DNA from 2 places in the Citrobacter sp. RHB25-C09 genome. Region 2 is predicted to be linked to the other one. Evidence: predicted binding sites of a transcription regulator. Region 2 holds the regulator's gene; the other holds the start of a gene.
What was found. Region 2 encodes sigma-54, which starts transcription at its own class of promoters, with help from an activator protein. Its sites were predicted from a motif close to GTTGGCACANNTTTCGCTNT; they were not measured.

Region 1 (8,368 bases), 880 kb from region 2:
CATTCCCCTTCGAAGCACCGCCAGGGATGGAAATGCCGCTGCTGGGCGATTTGATCATCTGTCGTCAGGTGGTTGAGCAGGAAGCCCAGGAGCAAGGCAAACCGCTGGACGCCCACTGGGCGCATATGGTCGTCCACGGTAGTCTGCATTTATTGGGCTACGATCATATCGAAGACGATGAAGCAGAAGAGATGGAAGCCCTTGAAACAGAGATTATGCTTGCTCTGGGCTATGAGGATCCGTACATTGCCGAGAAGGAATAGCATTCCTTGATTTTTGTAGGCCGAATACGCGCAGCGCCATCCGGCCTACCAAACGACACACCGCCATGCGCTGAGTTTACGCGCATGAGTTACACATTCATTCACAAGAGAACCCATACGACGCCATGAGCGACGACAATTCACACAGTAGTGACACGTTAAGCAACAAGAAGGGATTTTTCTCCCTGTTACTGAGCCAACTTTTCCACGGTGAACCGAAAAACCGTGATGAACTGCTGGCGCTGATCCGTGATTCCGGGCAGAACGAGCTTATCGACGAAGATACGCGCGACATGCTCGAAGGGGTAATGGACATTGCGGACCAGCGCGTTCGCGACATCATGATCCCCCGCTCCCAGATGATTACCCTGAAACGCAACCAGACGCTGGACGAATGCCTTGATGTTATTATCGAGTCCGCCCACTCGCGTTTTCCGGTGATCAGCGAAGATAAAGATCACATTGAAGGGATTCTGATGGCCAAAGATCTGCTGCCGTTTATGCGCAGCGATGCCGAAGCCTTCAGCATGGACAAAGTGTTACGCCAGGCCGTTGTCGTCCCCGAGAGCAAACGCGTTGACCGTATGCTCAAAGAGTTCCGCTCCCAGCGTTATCATATGGCTATCGTTATCGACGAGTTCGGAGGTGTCTCTGGTCTGGTGACCATTGAAGATATCCTTGAGCTGATCGTCGGTGAAATCGAAGACGAGTATGACGAAGAAGATGATATCGACTTCCGTCAGCTTAGCCGCCACACCTGGACCATTCGTGCACTGGCACCGATTGAAGACTTCAATGAAGCCTTCGGTACCAGCTTTAGTGACGAAGAGGTCGATACCATCGGTGGTCTGGTGATGCAGGCGTTTGGACATCTGCCCGCGCGAGGTGAAACCATTGAAATTGATGGTTACCAGTTCAAGGTGGCCATGGCCGACAGCCGTCGTATCATTCAGGTTCACGTCAGAATTCCGGATGACTCCCCCCAGCCAAAACTGGACGAATAAACCGAACTGGATGAAGAGCTAAATGGCATTTGCCTCATTAATTGAACGCCAGCGCATTCGCCTGCTGCTGGCGTTATTATTCGGTGCCTGCGGTACGCTGGCCTTATCTCCTTACGATGTCTGGCCTGCCGCGATTGTCTCGCTGATGGGCTTGCAGGCCTTAACCCTGAACCGTCGCCCACTTCAGTCTGCTGCTATCGGCTATGTCTGGGGACTGGGACTCTTTGGCTCAGGAATTAACTGGGTCTACGTCAGTATCGCGCAGTTTGGCGGAATGCCAGGCCCGGTGAATGTCTTCCTTGTCGTACTGCTTGCCGCGTATCTCTCGCTCTATACGGGATTGTTTGCCGGTATTTTGTCGCGACTGTGGCCGAAGACGAGCTGGCTGCGTGTTGCCATTGCCGCCCCGGTCATCTGGCAAATTACCGAATTCCTTCGTGGATGGGTGCTGACCGGTTTCCCGTGGCTACAGTTTGGCTACAGCCAGATTGATGGGCCGCTGAAAGGTCTGGCACCGGTGATGGGCGTAGAAGCCATTAACTTCCTGCTCATGGTGGTTAGCGGTCTGCTGGTGCTCGCGCTGGTGACCCGCAGTTGGCGCCCCCTGGCCGTGGCGATCGTGCTGTTTGCGCTTCCCTTCCCGCTGCGCTATATCCAGTGGTATACGCTGGAGCCGGAACGTACGACCCAGGTTTCGCTGGTGCAGGGGGACATTCCGCAGTCGCTGAAATGGGATGAAGGCGAGCTGATGAATACCCTCAAAATCTACCTCGATGCCACGCAGCCGCAGATGGGGAAATCTCAGCTTATTATCTGGCCGGAATCCGCCATTCCGGATCTGGAGATTAATCAGCAGCGGTTCCTTGGCATGATGGACTCCCTGCTGCGTTCGAAGAACAGCACGCTGATTACCGGTATTGTTGATGCGCGGCTGAATAAGCAGAACCGCTATGACACCTACAACACCATCATCACGTTGGGGAAAGACAATCCGTACAGCTACGATTCTACGAATCGCTATAACAAAAACCATCTGGTACCGTTTGGCGAGTTTGTGCCGCTGGAATCCATCCTGCGTCCGCTAGCGCCGTTCTTCGATTTGCCCATGTCGTCATTCAGTCGTGGCCCGTATGTTCAGCCGCAATTGCATGCTCACGGTTTCGCGCTGACGGCGGCCATTTGCTACGAGATCATCCTTGGTGAACAGGTTCGGGATAACTTCCGCCCGGATACGGATTACCTGCTGACGATCTCCAACGATGCATGGTTTGGTAAGTCAATCGGTCCGTGGCAGCACTTCCAGATGGCGCGGATGCGAGCGTTAGAACTGGCACGACCGCTGCTGCGTAGCACTAATAATGGCATCACCGCCGTGGTGGGCCCGCAGGGTGAAGTCCAGGCGATGCTCCCGCAATTTACCCGCCAGGTGTTGACCACCAGCGTAACGCCAACGACCGGCTTAACGCCGTATGCCCGTACCGGCAACTGGCCGCTGTGGCTGATTACCGCGCTGTTTGGCTTTGCCGCCGTGTTAATGAGTTTGCGTCAGCGCCGCAGATAAAACGGTGCACCATCACATGTAGCTACAAAACCGGGCGTAGGCCGGATAAGGCGGTAAGCCGCCATCCGGCGCTTGTGCCACATCGTGCCTGATGGCGCTACGCTTATCAGGCCTACAACCTCCCTCCCCAAAACCATTCTGGCACGTCTATTGCTTTGTAATACAAGGTAAACCTGTTTTTGTTCTCTGTGCAACCTTGTCGCCCCAAAGCAGTACAACGGCAGCACCGAAACAGTGCAATGAAAGATTTTTGCCTCGAAACGGTGCGGCGCACTTCGCAAAAATAAACAATAACGCAGCAAAATCTTTACATCGCACCAAACTAAATGTTAACAAACGGGTACAACACTGCACGTTAAGTTGCAGACGATAACAACACAAACATCACAATCGGTATCTATGCGTCGACGACGCAGAGGATAAAGGAGTTGGATATGCAATTACGTAAGTTGGCCACAGCAATGCTGGTTATGGGAATGTCCGCAGGTCTGGTTCATGCGGAAGATGCCGCACCAGCCGCGGGTAGCACGCTGGACAAGATCGCAAAAAATGGCGTGATTGTTGTGGGACACCGTGAATCATCCGTACCGTTCTCCTACTACGATAACCAACAGAAAGTGGTGGGGTATTCTCAGGCTTACTCCAACGCAATCGTTGAGGCGGTGAAGAAAAAGCTCAACAAACCTGACCTGCAGGTGAAACTGATCCCAATCACTTCCCAGAACCGTATCCCGCTGCTGCAAAACGGTACCTTCGACTTTGAATGTGGTTCCACCACCAACAACGTTGAACGCCAGAAGCAGGCCGCTTTCTCTGACACTATTTTCGTCGTCGGCACCCGCCTGTTGGCGAAAAAAGGCGGCGATATTAAGGACTTCCCGGATCTGAAAGGCAAAGCCGTTGTCGTGACTTCCGGGACTACCTCTGAAATTCTGCTGCACAAGCTGAACGATGAGCAAAAAATGGATATGCGTATCATCAGCGCCAAAGACCACGGTGACTCTTTCCGCACGCTGGAAAGCGGTCGCGCCGTTGCCTTTATGATGGATGACGCCCTGCTGGCCGGTGAACGTGCGAAAGCGAAAAAGCCGGATAACTGGGAGATTGTCGGCAAGCCGCAGTCTCAGGAAGCCTACGGCTGTATGCTGCGTAAGAACGACCCAGAGTTCAAGAAGCTGATGGATGACACCATCGCTCAGGTGCAGACGTCCGGCGAGGCGGAAAAATGGTTCGATAAATGGTTTAAGAACCCAATCCCGCCGAAAAACCTGAACATGAATTTTGAGCTGTCTGAAGAGATGAAAGCTCTGTTCAAAGAACCCAATGATAAAGCGCTTAACTAACTAAAACTAAATGGGGCGGGATCACCTTCCCCTCTCGATTGCTGGTCAGCACGGACAGACTATAAGCCTGATGGTCGTTCCCCATCAGGCCTGAAAACCGAAACAGGCTGATTAACAATCTTCGAGGGTAGCGCTGCTACCCTTTTTTTTCGGAGTAGATGTATGTCAATAGACTGGAACTGGGGCATTTTTTTACAACAGGCCCCATTCGGCAACACCACCTATCTCGGTTGGCTCTGGAGTGGCTTCCAGGTCACCGTGGCGTTATCCATCACCGCCTGGATTATTGCCTTCCTCGTCGGGTCTTTATTCGGCATTTTACGCACCGTTCCCAATCGCTTCCTGTCCGGGATCGGCACCCTTTATGTAGAACTGTTCCGCAACGTGCCCCTGATCGTACAGTTCTTTACCTGGTATCTGGTCATTCCGGAATTGCTGCCTGAAGACATCGGCATGTGGTTTAAAGCGGAACTGGATCCGAACATTCAGTTCTTCCTCTCATCGATGTTATGCCTGGGGCTGTTTACCGCTGCGCGCGTGTGCGAGCAGGTCCGTGCGGCGATTCAGTCATTACCGCGTGGGCAGAAGAATGCAGCGCTGGCGATGGGTTTAACGCTGCCGCAGGCATACCGCTACGTACTGTTGCCAAATGCCTATCGCGTGATCGTGCCGCCGATGACCTCTGAGATGATGAACCTGGTGAAAAACTCCGCCATCGCCTCCACCATTGGTCTGGTTGATATGGCGGCCCAGGCCGGTAAGTTGCTGGATTACTCTGCCCATGCCTGGGAATCATTCACGGCCATCACCCTGGCTTACGTATTAATTAACGCCGTCATTATGCTGGTGATGACTCTGGTGGAACGCAAAGTACGCCTGCCTGGCAACATGGGAGGCAAATAATGTACGAATTTGACTGGAGTTCAATTGTCCCTTCCCTGCCATACCTGCTGGATGGGCTTGTCATTACACTGAAAATCACCCTGACGGCAGTGGTCGTTGGTATCGTCTGGGGAACACTCCTCGCGGTGATGCGGTTGTCGAGCTTTGCGCCTGTCGCCTGGTTTGCAAAAGCTTACGTTAACGTGTTCCGTTCGATCCCCCTGGTCATGGTCCTGCTGTGGTTCTATCTGATCGTTCCGGGGCTGTTACAGGATGTGCTGGGGCTGTCGCCCAAAACCGATATTCGCCTGATCTCCGCGATGGTGGCGTTTTCGATGTTTGAAGCGGCGTATTATTCCGAGATTATCCGTGCGGGGATCCAGAGTATTTCCCGTGGACAATCAAGCGCTGCGCTGGCGTTGGGGATGACCCACTGGCAGTCGATGAAACTGATCATTCTGCCGCAGGCGTTTCGTGCAATGGTGCCGCTGCTGCTTACCCAGGGTATCGTTCTGTTCCAGGATACCTCCCTGGTTTACGTGTTAAGTCTCGCGGATTTCTTCCGTACCGCCTCTACCATTGGCGAGCGTGATGGTACTCAGGTCGAAATGATCCTGTTTGCCGGCGCCGTCTACTTTGTTATCAGCCTGAGCGCGTCGTTGTTGGTCACCTATTTGAAGAAAAGGACAGTTTAATGATTACCCTGAAAAATGTTTCTAAATGGTATGGTCACTTTCAGGTGCTGACCGACTGCTCCACGGAAGTGAAAAAAGGTGAAGTGGTGGTAGTTTGTGGCCCATCTGGTTCCGGTAAATCAACATTGATTAAAACCGTTAACGGTCTGGAGCCGGTGCAGAAAGGTGAAATCACCGTCAACGGCATAATGGTTAACGACAAGAAGACGGATCTGGCAAAACTACGCTCGCGGGTCGGGATGGTGTTCCAACACTTCGAACTGTTCCCCCATCTGTCGATTATCGAAAACCTGACCCTGGCGCAGGTAAAGGTCCTCAAACGCGACAAAGCACCCGCCCGCGACAAAGCGCAGAAACTGCTGGAGCGCGTTGGTCTGGCAGCCCATGCCAACAAATATCCGGCGCAGCTTTCCGGCGGCCAGCAGCAGCGTGTAGCGATTGCCCGCGCGCTGTGCATGGATCCGATTGCCATGCTGTTCGATGAACCGACCTCTGCGCTCGATCCAGAGATGATCAATGAGGTGCTGGACGTTATGGTTGAACTGGCTAACGAAGGAATGACCATGATGGTGGTGACCCACGAAATGGGCTTTGCGCGTAAAGTGGCGAACCGGGTGATCTTTATGGATGAAGGTAAAATTGTCGAAGATTCGGCGAAAGAGGAGTTCTTCGCTAACCCGAAATCTGAGCGTGCCAAAGACTTCCTTGCGAAAATTCTGCATTAACCCCAGTGGCGCGCACGGCAGAGTGCGCGCCATCTCACGCTTTTTTGTTGTGCTACTCGAATCATTTTCACGCCAGCGTTACCCTTGCCGCACAGTAGCACTTACAAGGAGCAACAATGGCACTTCCGATTTTGTTAGATTGCGACCCGGGTCATGATGACGCTATCGCAATTGTTCTCGCCCTCGCCTCACCCGAACTTGATGTCAAAGCCATCACCTCATCCGCCGGTAACCAGACGCCCGATAAAACGCTGCGTAACGTGTTACGGATGCTGACCTTGCTGAATCGCCCGGATATTCCGGTCGCAGGCGGCGCGGTAAAGCCGCTGATGCGCAAGCTGATTATTGCTGATAACGTTCACGGCGAAAGCGGGCTTGATGGTCCGGCGCTTCCGGAACCATCCTTCACGCCTCTGACCTGCACGGCCGTTGAACTGATGGCGAAGACCCTGCGAGAAAGTCCGGAACCGGTCACCATTGTCTCCACAGGGCCACAGACGAATGTCGCACTGCTGTTGAACAGCCATCCGGAGCTGCATGACAAGATAGCCCGCATCGTCATTATGGGTGGCGCAATGGGGTTAGGAAACTGGACGCCAGCGGCAGAATTTAACATCTACGTGGACCCGGAAGCGGCGGAAATCGTCTTTCAGTCAGGGATCCCTGTGGTGATGGCGGGTCTGGATGTGACGCATAAAGCGCAAATTCACATTGACGATACCGAGCGTTTTCGCGCCATTGGCAACCCGGTTTCGACAATTGTCGCCGAGCTGCTCGACTTCTTCTTTGAGTACCATAAAGACGAGAAATGGGGCTTCGTTGGCGCGCCGCTGCATGACCCTTGCACCATTGCCTGGCTGCTGAAACCTGAGTTGTTCACAACCGTCGAGCGCTGGGTTGGCGTCGAGACGACCGGGAAATATACCCAGGGGATGACCGTGGTGGATTACTATTTCCTGACCGGCAATAAACCTAACGCCACTGTGATGGTGGATTTGGATCGCGAAGGGTTTGTAGATTTGTTAGCCGAACGGTTGAAGTTTTACGCGTAATGTTTGCCGGATGGCGGCTTCGCCTTATCCGGCCTACACATCACCATCAACACGCCCAAGAATCACGGCTCAAACGGCCTGCGCTGGAACTGATCGTGCCCGCATTTTGGGCACAGCGGCAGCACTTCCGGCGTATACACCGCCAGGTGAAAATGGCATTTTTCACATACCAGATTACCCAACCCGACGACCTCTCCGCTGTGATAAACCCCGTGATGACTAAGATCCTGGAACACTTCGCGCCATTCAAGCTGCGTTTTGTCGGTGATATCCGCCAGCTCCTGCCACAGGCTCTCTTTGATCACCCGCATAAAGACGCTGTCAGACTCTTCTTCCAGGCTCTCTTCATAGCTGATGGCAAACTCTTCAAGATCGCGCCTGACGGCCCGCGTCAGTTCGTCCACCTCAGTTCGCGTTAACTCCCCGGCCTGCAAAAACCGTTGTCGCGCCTGTTCGACCAGCGCATCGATATCACGCTCGCCGTTACGCAGGCGTTCGCTTAATGATGTCACCAGTTCACGGTAATATTGAGCAACCTTGTTCATCGTTTCGCCTCCTGGGTGGTTAACTGTCTATAATAATAGACGTTATTTACGCTACGCTTTGCCAGACTGACCACAGACTGTGTAAATTCTTGCAAGGATTATCCTTGTACGAATTCGATGCTGAGTGCGCGAAAGGCTGTTTTGGCGCGGGCGTTTGGGCTATGCTATGCGGATCTGAAACACCACCTCTTAAAGCTACAATTGTAGCTGTATTGAAAACAGGACCACTGGCTGCCATGCAAGAGCAATACCGCCCGGAAGAGATAGAATCCAAAGTACAGCTTCACTGGGATGAGAA
Region 2 (8,368 bases):
TTAATTTGGCCGATAAAGACGATACCACGCAGGTCGTCGTGAACAATAACGACCCGACCTACAAAAGCGAGCACACGGATACCGTCGTATACAGCCCGGAAGGTGCGCTGAGCTATCGGCTGATTGCTCAACACGTTGAGTATTATTCCGAGCAGGCCGTATCGTGGTTTACTCAACCGGTATTAACCACCTTTGATAAGGACAAGGTCCCGACGTGGTCAATTAAGGCGGATAAAGCCAAACTGACTGAAGATCGGATGCTGTATCTGTATGGACACGTTGAAGTCAATGCGCTGGTGCCTGACGCTCAACTTCGTCGAATTACCACCGATAACGCGCAGATCAATCTGGTAACGCAGGATGTTACCTCTGAAGACCTCGTCACGTTATACGGAACAACATTTAACTCCAGCGGACTGAAAATGCGCGGCAACTTACGCAGCAAGAACGCCGAGCTGATTGAAAAGGTTAGAACCTCTTATGAAATTCAAAACAAACAAACTCAGCCTTAATCTTGTGCTTGCCAGCTCACTTCTGGCCGCCAGCATTCCGGCGTTCGCCGTAACCGGCGATACCGAGCAGCCGATCCACATTGAATCGGATCAGCAGTCTCTGGACATGCAGGGTAATGTTGTTACCTTCACCGGTAACGTCATCGTCACCCAGGGCACCATCAAAATTAACGCCGACAAAGTGGTCGTGACCCGTCCTGGCGGTGAAGAAGGTAAAGAAGTCATTGATGGCTTTGGTAATCCGGCAACGTTCTATCAGATGCAGGACAACGGCAAGCCGGTGAAAGGCCGCGCCGCGAAAATGCATTACGAACTGGCGAAAGATTTCGTTGTGCTGACCGGCAACGCCTTCCTCGAACAGATCGACAGCAATATCGCAGGCGACAAAATTACCTATCTGGTGAAAGAGCAGAAAATGCAGGCCTTTAGTGAAAAAGGCAAACGCGTGACCACCGTACTGGTGCCGTCGCAGTTGCAGGACAAAAACAAAGACCAGGCTCCGGCTCAGAAGAAGAGTAACTAATTCGTTATGGCAACATTAACTGCAAAGAATCTGGCGAAGGCCTACAAGGGTCGCCGCGTCGTAGAAGATGTCAGTCTGACCGTCAACTCTGGCGAGATTGTGGGTCTGCTCGGGCCGAACGGCGCCGGTAAAACCACCACTTTCTACATGGTTGTCGGTATCGTTCCGCGTGATGCGGGCAATATCATCATCGACGAAGAAGATATCAGCCTGCTGCCGCTGCATGCCCGTGCCCGCCGTGGCATTGGCTACCTGCCGCAGGAAGCGTCCATTTTCCGCCGTCTGAGCGTGTTCGATAACCTGATGGCGGTACTGCAAATTCGCGACGATCTTTCCAACGAGCAGCGTGAAGATCGTGCCAATGAGCTGATGGAAGAGTTCCACATTGAACACCTGCGTAACAGCCTGGGGCAATCGCTCTCTGGGGGGGAACGCCGTCGTGTTGAAATCGCCCGCGCTCTGGCCGCTAACCCGAAATTTATCCTGCTGGATGAACCCTTTGCGGGCGTCGACCCGATCTCCGTTATCGATATCAAACGCATTATCGAGCACCTGCGTGACAGTGGCCTCGGCGTGTTGATCACGGACCATAACGTCCGCGAAACGCTGGCTGTTTGTGAACGCGCCTATATCGTGAGTCAGGGCCACCTGATCGCCCATGGTACGCCGACAGAAATCCTCCAGGATGAGCATGTTAAGCGCGTATACCTTGGGGAAGACTTCAGACTCTGATAGGGTAGAAGTTTGCGACGTAATAGCGGGAGACAACGACTCTGAACATGAAGCAAGGTTTGCAACTCAGGCTCAGCCAGCAGTTGGCCATGACCCCACAGCTACAACAGGCTATCCGCCTGTTGCAGTTGTCTACGCTTGAACTGCAGCAGGAGCTTCAGCAGGCGCTGGAGAGTAATCCACTGCTAGAGCAAACCGATCTTCACGACGAAGTTGATACCCAGGAAACCCCAGACAGCGAAACGCTGGACACTGCTGACGCGCTCGAACAAAAAGAGATGCCGGAAGAGCTGCCGCTCGATGCCAGCTGGGACGAAATCTACACCGCCGGAACACCATCCGGTACCAGCGGCGACTACATCGACGATGAGCTTCCTGTTTATCAGGGCGAAACCACTCAGACGCTGCAAGATTACCTGATGTGGCAGGTGGAGCTGACGCCGTTTACCGACACTGACCGCGCGATTGCCACCTCGATTGTCGATGCCGTCGACGATACTGGCTATCTCACCGTCTCGCTGGATGAGATCCTTGAAAGCATGGGCGACGAAGAGGTCGGGCTTGATGAGGTCGAAGCCGTACTTAAGCGTATTCAACGGTTTGATCCCATTGGCGTGGCAGCGAAAGATCTGCGCGACTGTCTGCTGATCCAACTCTCCCAGTACGCGAAATCCACGCCCTATCTCGATGAGGCAAAGCTCATCATCAGCGATCATCTGGATCTGCTGGCGAACCATGATTTCCGGACCCTAATGCGCGTCACCCGTCTTAAGGAAGAGGTGCTGAAAGAAGCGGTAACGCTTATCCAGTCGCTTGATCCCAGACCGGGACAGTCGATCCAGACCGGCGAGCCGGAATATGTGATCCCAGACGTGCTGGTGCGCAAGCACAACGGTCACTGGACGGTAGAACTTAACGGTGACAGCATTCCCCGTTTGCAGATCAACCAGCACTACGCAGCCATGTGTAACGGTGGGCGTAATGACGCCGACAGCCAGTACATCCGCAGCAATTTGCAGGATGCGAAGTGGCTGATTAAAAGTCTGGAGAGCCGCAACGATACCCTGCTGCGCGTCAGTCGCTGCATCGTAGAACAGCAGCAAGCGTTCTTTGAGCAGGGCGAAGAATTTATGAAACCGATGGTACTGGCCGATATCGCCCAGGCCGTCGAGATGCACGAATCGACTATATCTCGTGTGACCACGCAAAAGTATCTGCATAGTCCGCGCGGCATTTTCGAACTGAAGTATTTTTTCTCCAGCCATGTGAATACTGAAGGCGGGGGCGAAGCCTCCTCCACGGCGATCCGCGCGCTGGTGAAGAAGTTGATTGCGGCAGAAAACCCTGCAAAACCACTTAGCGATAGCAAGTTAACATCTATGCTGTCGGAACAGGGTATCATGGTGGCACGCCGCACCGTTGCGAAGTACCGAGAGTCTTTATCCATTCCGCCGTCGAATCAGCGTAAACAACTGGTTTGACCCAACCGATAAGGAAGACACTATGCAGCTCAACATCACTGGAAACAACGTCGAGATCACAGAAGCTCTGCGTGATTTTGTGAATACCAAGTTCGCCAAACTCGAACAGTATTTTGACAGGATCAATCAGGTCTATATTGTGTTGAAGGTGGAGAAGGTGACCCACATCTCGGATGCAACACTGCATGTAAACGGTGGCGAAATTCACGCCAGCGCGGAAGGTCAGGACATGTACGCCGCCATTGATGGCTTAATCGATAAGCTGGCAAGACAGCTCACGAAACACAAAGATAAACTGAAACAACACTAATTGTCCGGGCAGTTAGCGGGTGCAGGAAGGCCTGTTGTGCTGCACAACAGGCCATTTGTACAGTTAGCGCTCCGAACCCACTTTCTCTCTGAGAGGGCGGGTTCTTAGGTGAAATTATGATAAATAACGATACGACTCTACAACTGAGCAGTGTGCTTAATCAGGAATGTACGCGCAGTGGCGTGCATTGCCAGAGCAAGAAGCGTGCACTGGAAATCATCAGCGAACTGGCGGCAAAGCAGCTTAGCTTGCCTTCTCAGGTGGTTTTCGAGGCCATCCTGACACGGGAAAAAATGGGCAGTACCGGCATCGGCAATGGGATCGCAATCCCGCACGGTAAGCTGGAAGAAGATACCTTGCGTGCTGTCGGCGTTTTTGTGCAACTTGAAACGCCAATTGCGTTTGACGCCATTGATAATCAACCTGTCGATCTCCTCTTCGCCCTGCTGGTGCCTGCGGACCAAACCAAAACGCATTTGCACACGCTGTCGCTGGTGGCTAAACGACTCGCGGATAAAACGATTTGCCGCCGCCTGCGCGCTGCCCAGAGTGATGAAGAGCTGTATCAAATCATCACTGACACCGAAGGCGGTCAGGATGAAGCATAACGCCCTTTTTGACATGGTGAGGAGATACAGTACATGGTACTGATGATCGTCAGCGGTCGCTCCGGATCAGGGAAGTCTGTCGCCCTGCGTGCGCTGGAAGATATGGGTTTTTACTGCGTGGATAACCTTCCCGTGGTGCTGTTGCCCGATCTGGCACGTACGCTTGCCGATCGCCAGATTTCTGCCGCGGTCAGCATTGACGTGCGTAATATGCCAGAGTCACCTGAAATCTTCGAGCAGGCAATGAACAACCTGCCGGATGCATTCTCACCGCAGTTGCTGTTCCTGGATGCCGACCGTAACACGTTGATTCGCCGCTATAGCGATACGCGCCGCCTCCATCCTCTCTCCAGCAAAAACCTGTCGCTGGAAAGCGCTATCGATCAGGAAAGCGATCTGCTTGAACCGTTACGTTCCCGCGCAGACCTGATTGTCGACACCTCCGAGATGTCGGTACACGAACTGGCCGAAATGCTGCGCACCCGCCTGCTGGGCAAACGCGAACGTGAGCTGACGATGGTGTTTGAATCCTTTGGCTTCAAGCACGGCATCCCGATTGACGCCGACTATGTGTTTGATGTGCGCTTTCTGCCAAACCCGCACTGGGATCCGAAACTGCGTCCTATGACCGGTCTTGATAAGCCCGTTGCCGCGTTCCTCGACAGGCACACAGAAGTACACAATTTTATTTATCAGACTCGTAGCTATCTTGAGCTATGGTTACCGATGCTGGAAACCAACAACCGCAGCTACCTGACCGTGGCTATCGGCTGTACCGGCGGGAAACACCGTTCGGTGTATATTGCAGAACAGCTGGCTGACTATTTCCGCTCGCGCGGGAAAAACGTTCAGTCACGCCATCGTACGCTGGAAAAACGTAAAACATGACCGTGAAGCAAACAGTTGAAGTCACGAATAAGCTGGGTATGCATGCCCGGCCCGCGATGAAACTATTTGAATTAATGCAGGGTTTTGACGCCGAAGTCTTGTTACGCAATGATGAGGGTACAGAAGCAGAGGCGAATAGCGTTATTGCATTACTGATGCTGGACTCCGCTAAAGGCCGCCAGATTGAGGTTGAAGCCTCAGGTCCCGAGGAAGTCGAAGCACTTGCCGCCGTTATTGCCCTGTTCAATTCGGGATTCGACGAAGACTAAACCTTCCCGCTTTAACACATTCACAGAAAACGCCGTCTGGCGTTTTTTATTTTTATCGTGAATATTTGTACATTTTGTGCGCTTTACACATTAATAATTACCTTAAGAAAACCTTAAGCGCGATCGTTTAGCTTTTATTTAATCAGGGTGGTGATACTGGAGAATAGTTAATAAATATTTCCAGGATAACACTCATGATTCGTCTTTCTGAACTGACTCCCCTGGGCACCGGACGACATCGTAAATGTTATGCGCATCCGGATGATGCCCAACGCTGCATTAAGATTGTGTATAACAGTGACCACGGCGGCGATAAAGAGACGCAGCGCGAATTAAAATATTACGCGCATCTTTCCCGTTACCTGAAAGACTGGAGTGGTATTCCCCGCTATTACGGCACGGTAGAAACCGACTGCGGTACTGGCTATGTTTACGACGTGATTGCAGATTACGATGGCAAACCGTCCGTGACGCTGACCGAATTTGCCAGACAATGTCGCTACGAAGACGACGTTGCTCTTTTGCGCCAGCTGCTGAAGAAGCTGAAACGCTATCTGCGTGAAAATCATATCGTGACGATGACGCTCAAGCCGCAGAACATTCTCTGCCGCCGCATCAGCGAATCGGAAGTGGTGCCTGTGGTATGCGACAACATTGGCGAAGGGACACTGATTCCGCTGGCCACCTGGTCAACCTGGTTCTGTCACCGGAAGCAGGAAAGATTATGGCAGCGTTTTATTGCTCAACCGGTGCTGGCCATGGCATTTGAGACAGACGTAAAGCCTAAAGAGCGCAGCGGATTGTCACTCTCTTCCCGCGAAGCATAATTCACGCAATCCTGTGCCTGATGGCGCTTCGCTTATCAGGCCTACGGGCACAGCGCAATTTGTAGGCCGGATAAGGCGCAGCCTCCTTCCGGCAATACTACTTAAGCTTATTACGGGTCATAAACGACTCGCCGCCTAACTGGCGCATCTGACGCATAATCCACGCCTGGCGATTTCGCACATAACCTGAAGGTGCGTCGGCTTTAAAGCGCAAAGGATTGGGCAGTACGGCGGCGAGCAACGCCGCTTCTGACTGGGTCAGCCTGCTGGCGGGTTTGCCAAAGAAATGCCGGGACGCGGCTTCAACGCCAAATATCCCCTCGCCAAACTCGGCAATATTCAGGTAAACGGTCAGAATACGCTTTTTGCTCCAGACCGTTTCAACCCCCAGCGTCAGGCCAGCCTCCAGCCCTTTACGCACCCAGCTCCGCCCATCCCATAAAAAGAGATTTTTAACGGTTTGCTGAGAAAGCGTTGACGCGCCGCGAATGCGGTTTTCGTTGCGTTCATTGTGCGACAGCGCCTTTTCAATGGCCGCGACGTCAAATCCCCAGTGGTCCGGGAAAGTTTGATCTTCCGCTGCGATCACCGCCAATCCCATCCACGGAGAGATCGCATCCATGCTCACCCAATCAGAATGGGCGACATAACCAAAGTCCCCCTGCAACCACGCGCCAATTTGTCGCTCAGCCATGACTGCCGAAAACGGAACTGGGACCACGCTGAACAGGGCGATGCCGCCCCCCCAGAAAACGGCGAGCACCAGCACGATCCGCACGATTATGCGGCGCAAAAAGGCGCTTACGCCTCTTTTCATTCCGCGAGAACCAGCACGCGTGACACCAGCTTCTCAATGCCGCTCGCCGCCTGGGCGATATCCTGCGCCAGCATATACGCGGGTGTAGTCACAATCTTGTTGTCTTCATCCACCACGATGTCATCAACCGGACACGGGACATGCTCCGCCCCCATATCTTCCAGCACTTCCGCCGTATCAATATCAGTGCCAATAGTCAGACGCAGTGGAAAACCGAAAATTTTCGGCAGCATCGCCGGTGCGATACACATAAAACCCAGCGGTTTTCCCGACTGGTGCATCGCGATAGCCAGCGCAGCCAAATCATTGTCAACACGGCATTCACTGCCCTGACTAGCAAAATTACTTAAATTTTTCGCCGCGCCAAAACCGCCGGGGACGATCAGCGCATCGAGTTCACCAGAAACGGCCTGAGAGAGCGGGCGAATATTGCCACGCGTAATACGGGCAGCTTCGATCAGTACATTACGGGTTTCTGCCATGACGTCGCCCGTCAGGTGATTAATAACATCAGCCTGCGCTTTGTCTGGGGCAAAACAGACAGCCTGCGCACCGCTACGGGCAATCGCCAGCAGCGTTAATACGGCTTCATGAATCTCTGCGCCGTCATAGACACCGCACCCGCTGAGTACCACGCCAATTTTTTTCATTTACTTCGTCCTGTTTACCACTTGCTGACGCGCATTAATAAATGTGATTAAAATGCTACGCTTCACACATTTAACTGATTCATGTAACAAAACATTTAAGATTTGCTATCTTAACTGCGTGCGGCCTGAAAATAAGCGCTGCGCCCTTGTTCCAAATGATAATAACTTACGGCGCAGCCAAGATTTCCCTGGTGTTGGCGCAGTATTCGCGCACCCCGGTCAAGCCGGGGTCATTTTTTTCCAGCGTTTGCCACCCAGTTTTTCAGCACCGCTACATCGTGTTGCCACTCCTGCTTCATCTCTTCAATCCATTCCCCAACATTATCTTCCCACGCCGGGAGATCGGGTGACTGGATCTGCTGTCCTAGCTGTTGCAAATGACGAAGCCCAACGGACCCGGCAGCACCTTTAATTTTATGCCCCTCTTCTACTACGCCTTTTTTATCACGCGCGGTGAGGTTTGATTCCAGTACGCTTAAATAGCCCGGCATCATTTTTTCAAATACCGCCAGTCCATCTGTGATCAATTTCGGACCCACTAATTCGATATACTGTTCCAGCATCGGAATATCTAACAGCGCTTGTGATTTACTGCTCTCTTCAGAGTTCACCGGGCTCTCCTCTTCTTCCTGGGTATCCCAGTACTTTTTGATCATGGCGGTTAACGCCGGTACGGACAGCGGCTTGCTCAGCACGTCATCCATTCCGGCATCCAGATACTCTTTTTTATCTTTCAGTACGTTAGCCGTAA

Region 1: HVY19_RS06435 (amino acid ABC transporter substrate-binding protein) is a predicted target of sigma-54. The motif match lies at 2,966-2,985, and genes of this name have one in related genera.

What each region holds. Positions count from the first base shown of each region.
Region 1 covers NZ_CP057483.1:1,384,509-1,392,876, reverse strand. Annotated here, with positions in the region: gene ybeY (rRNA maturation RNase YbeY) at 1-263, shown strand, start outside; gene corC (CNNM family magnesium/cobalt transport protein CorC) at 389-1,267, shown strand; gene lnt (apolipoprotein N-acyltransferase) at 1,290-2,828, shown strand; gene HVY19_RS06435 (amino acid ABC transporter substrate-binding protein) at 3,263-4,171, shown strand; gene gltJ (glutamate/aspartate ABC transporter permease GltJ) at 4,334-5,074, shown strand; gene gltK (glutamate/aspartate ABC transporter permease GltK) at 5,074-5,748, shown strand; gene gltL (glutamate/aspartate ABC transporter ATP-binding protein GltL) at 5,748-6,473, shown strand; gene rihA (pyrimidine-specific ribonucleoside hydrolase RihA) at 6,590-7,525, shown strand; gene HVY19_RS06410 (zinc ribbon-containing protein) at 7,588-8,070, opposite strand; gene leuS (leucine--tRNA ligase) at 8,307-8,368, shown strand, end outside.
Region 2 covers NZ_CP057483.1:505,615-513,982, reverse strand. Annotated here, with positions in the region: gene lptC (LPS export ABC transporter periplasmic protein LptC) at 1-512, shown strand, start outside; gene lptA (lipopolysaccharide ABC transporter substrate-binding protein LptA) at 481-1,035, shown strand; gene lptB (LPS export ABC transporter ATP-binding protein) at 1,042-1,767, shown strand; gene rpoN (RNA polymerase factor sigma-54) at 1,815-3,248, shown strand; gene hpf (ribosome hibernation promoting factor) at 3,271-3,558, shown strand; gene ptsN (PTS IIA-like nitrogen regulatory protein PtsN) at 3,675-4,166, shown strand; gene rapZ (RNase adapter RapZ) at 4,200-5,054, shown strand; gene npr (PTS phosphocarrier protein NPr) at 5,051-5,323, shown strand; gene yrbL (PhoP regulatory network protein YrbL) at 5,518-6,150, shown strand; gene mtgA (monofunctional biosynthetic peptidoglycan transglycosylase) at 6,248-6,967, opposite strand; gene elbB (isoprenoid biosynthesis glyoxalase ElbB) at 6,964-7,617, opposite strand; gene arcB (aerobic respiration two-component sensor histidine kinase ArcB) at 7,848-8,368, opposite strand, start outside.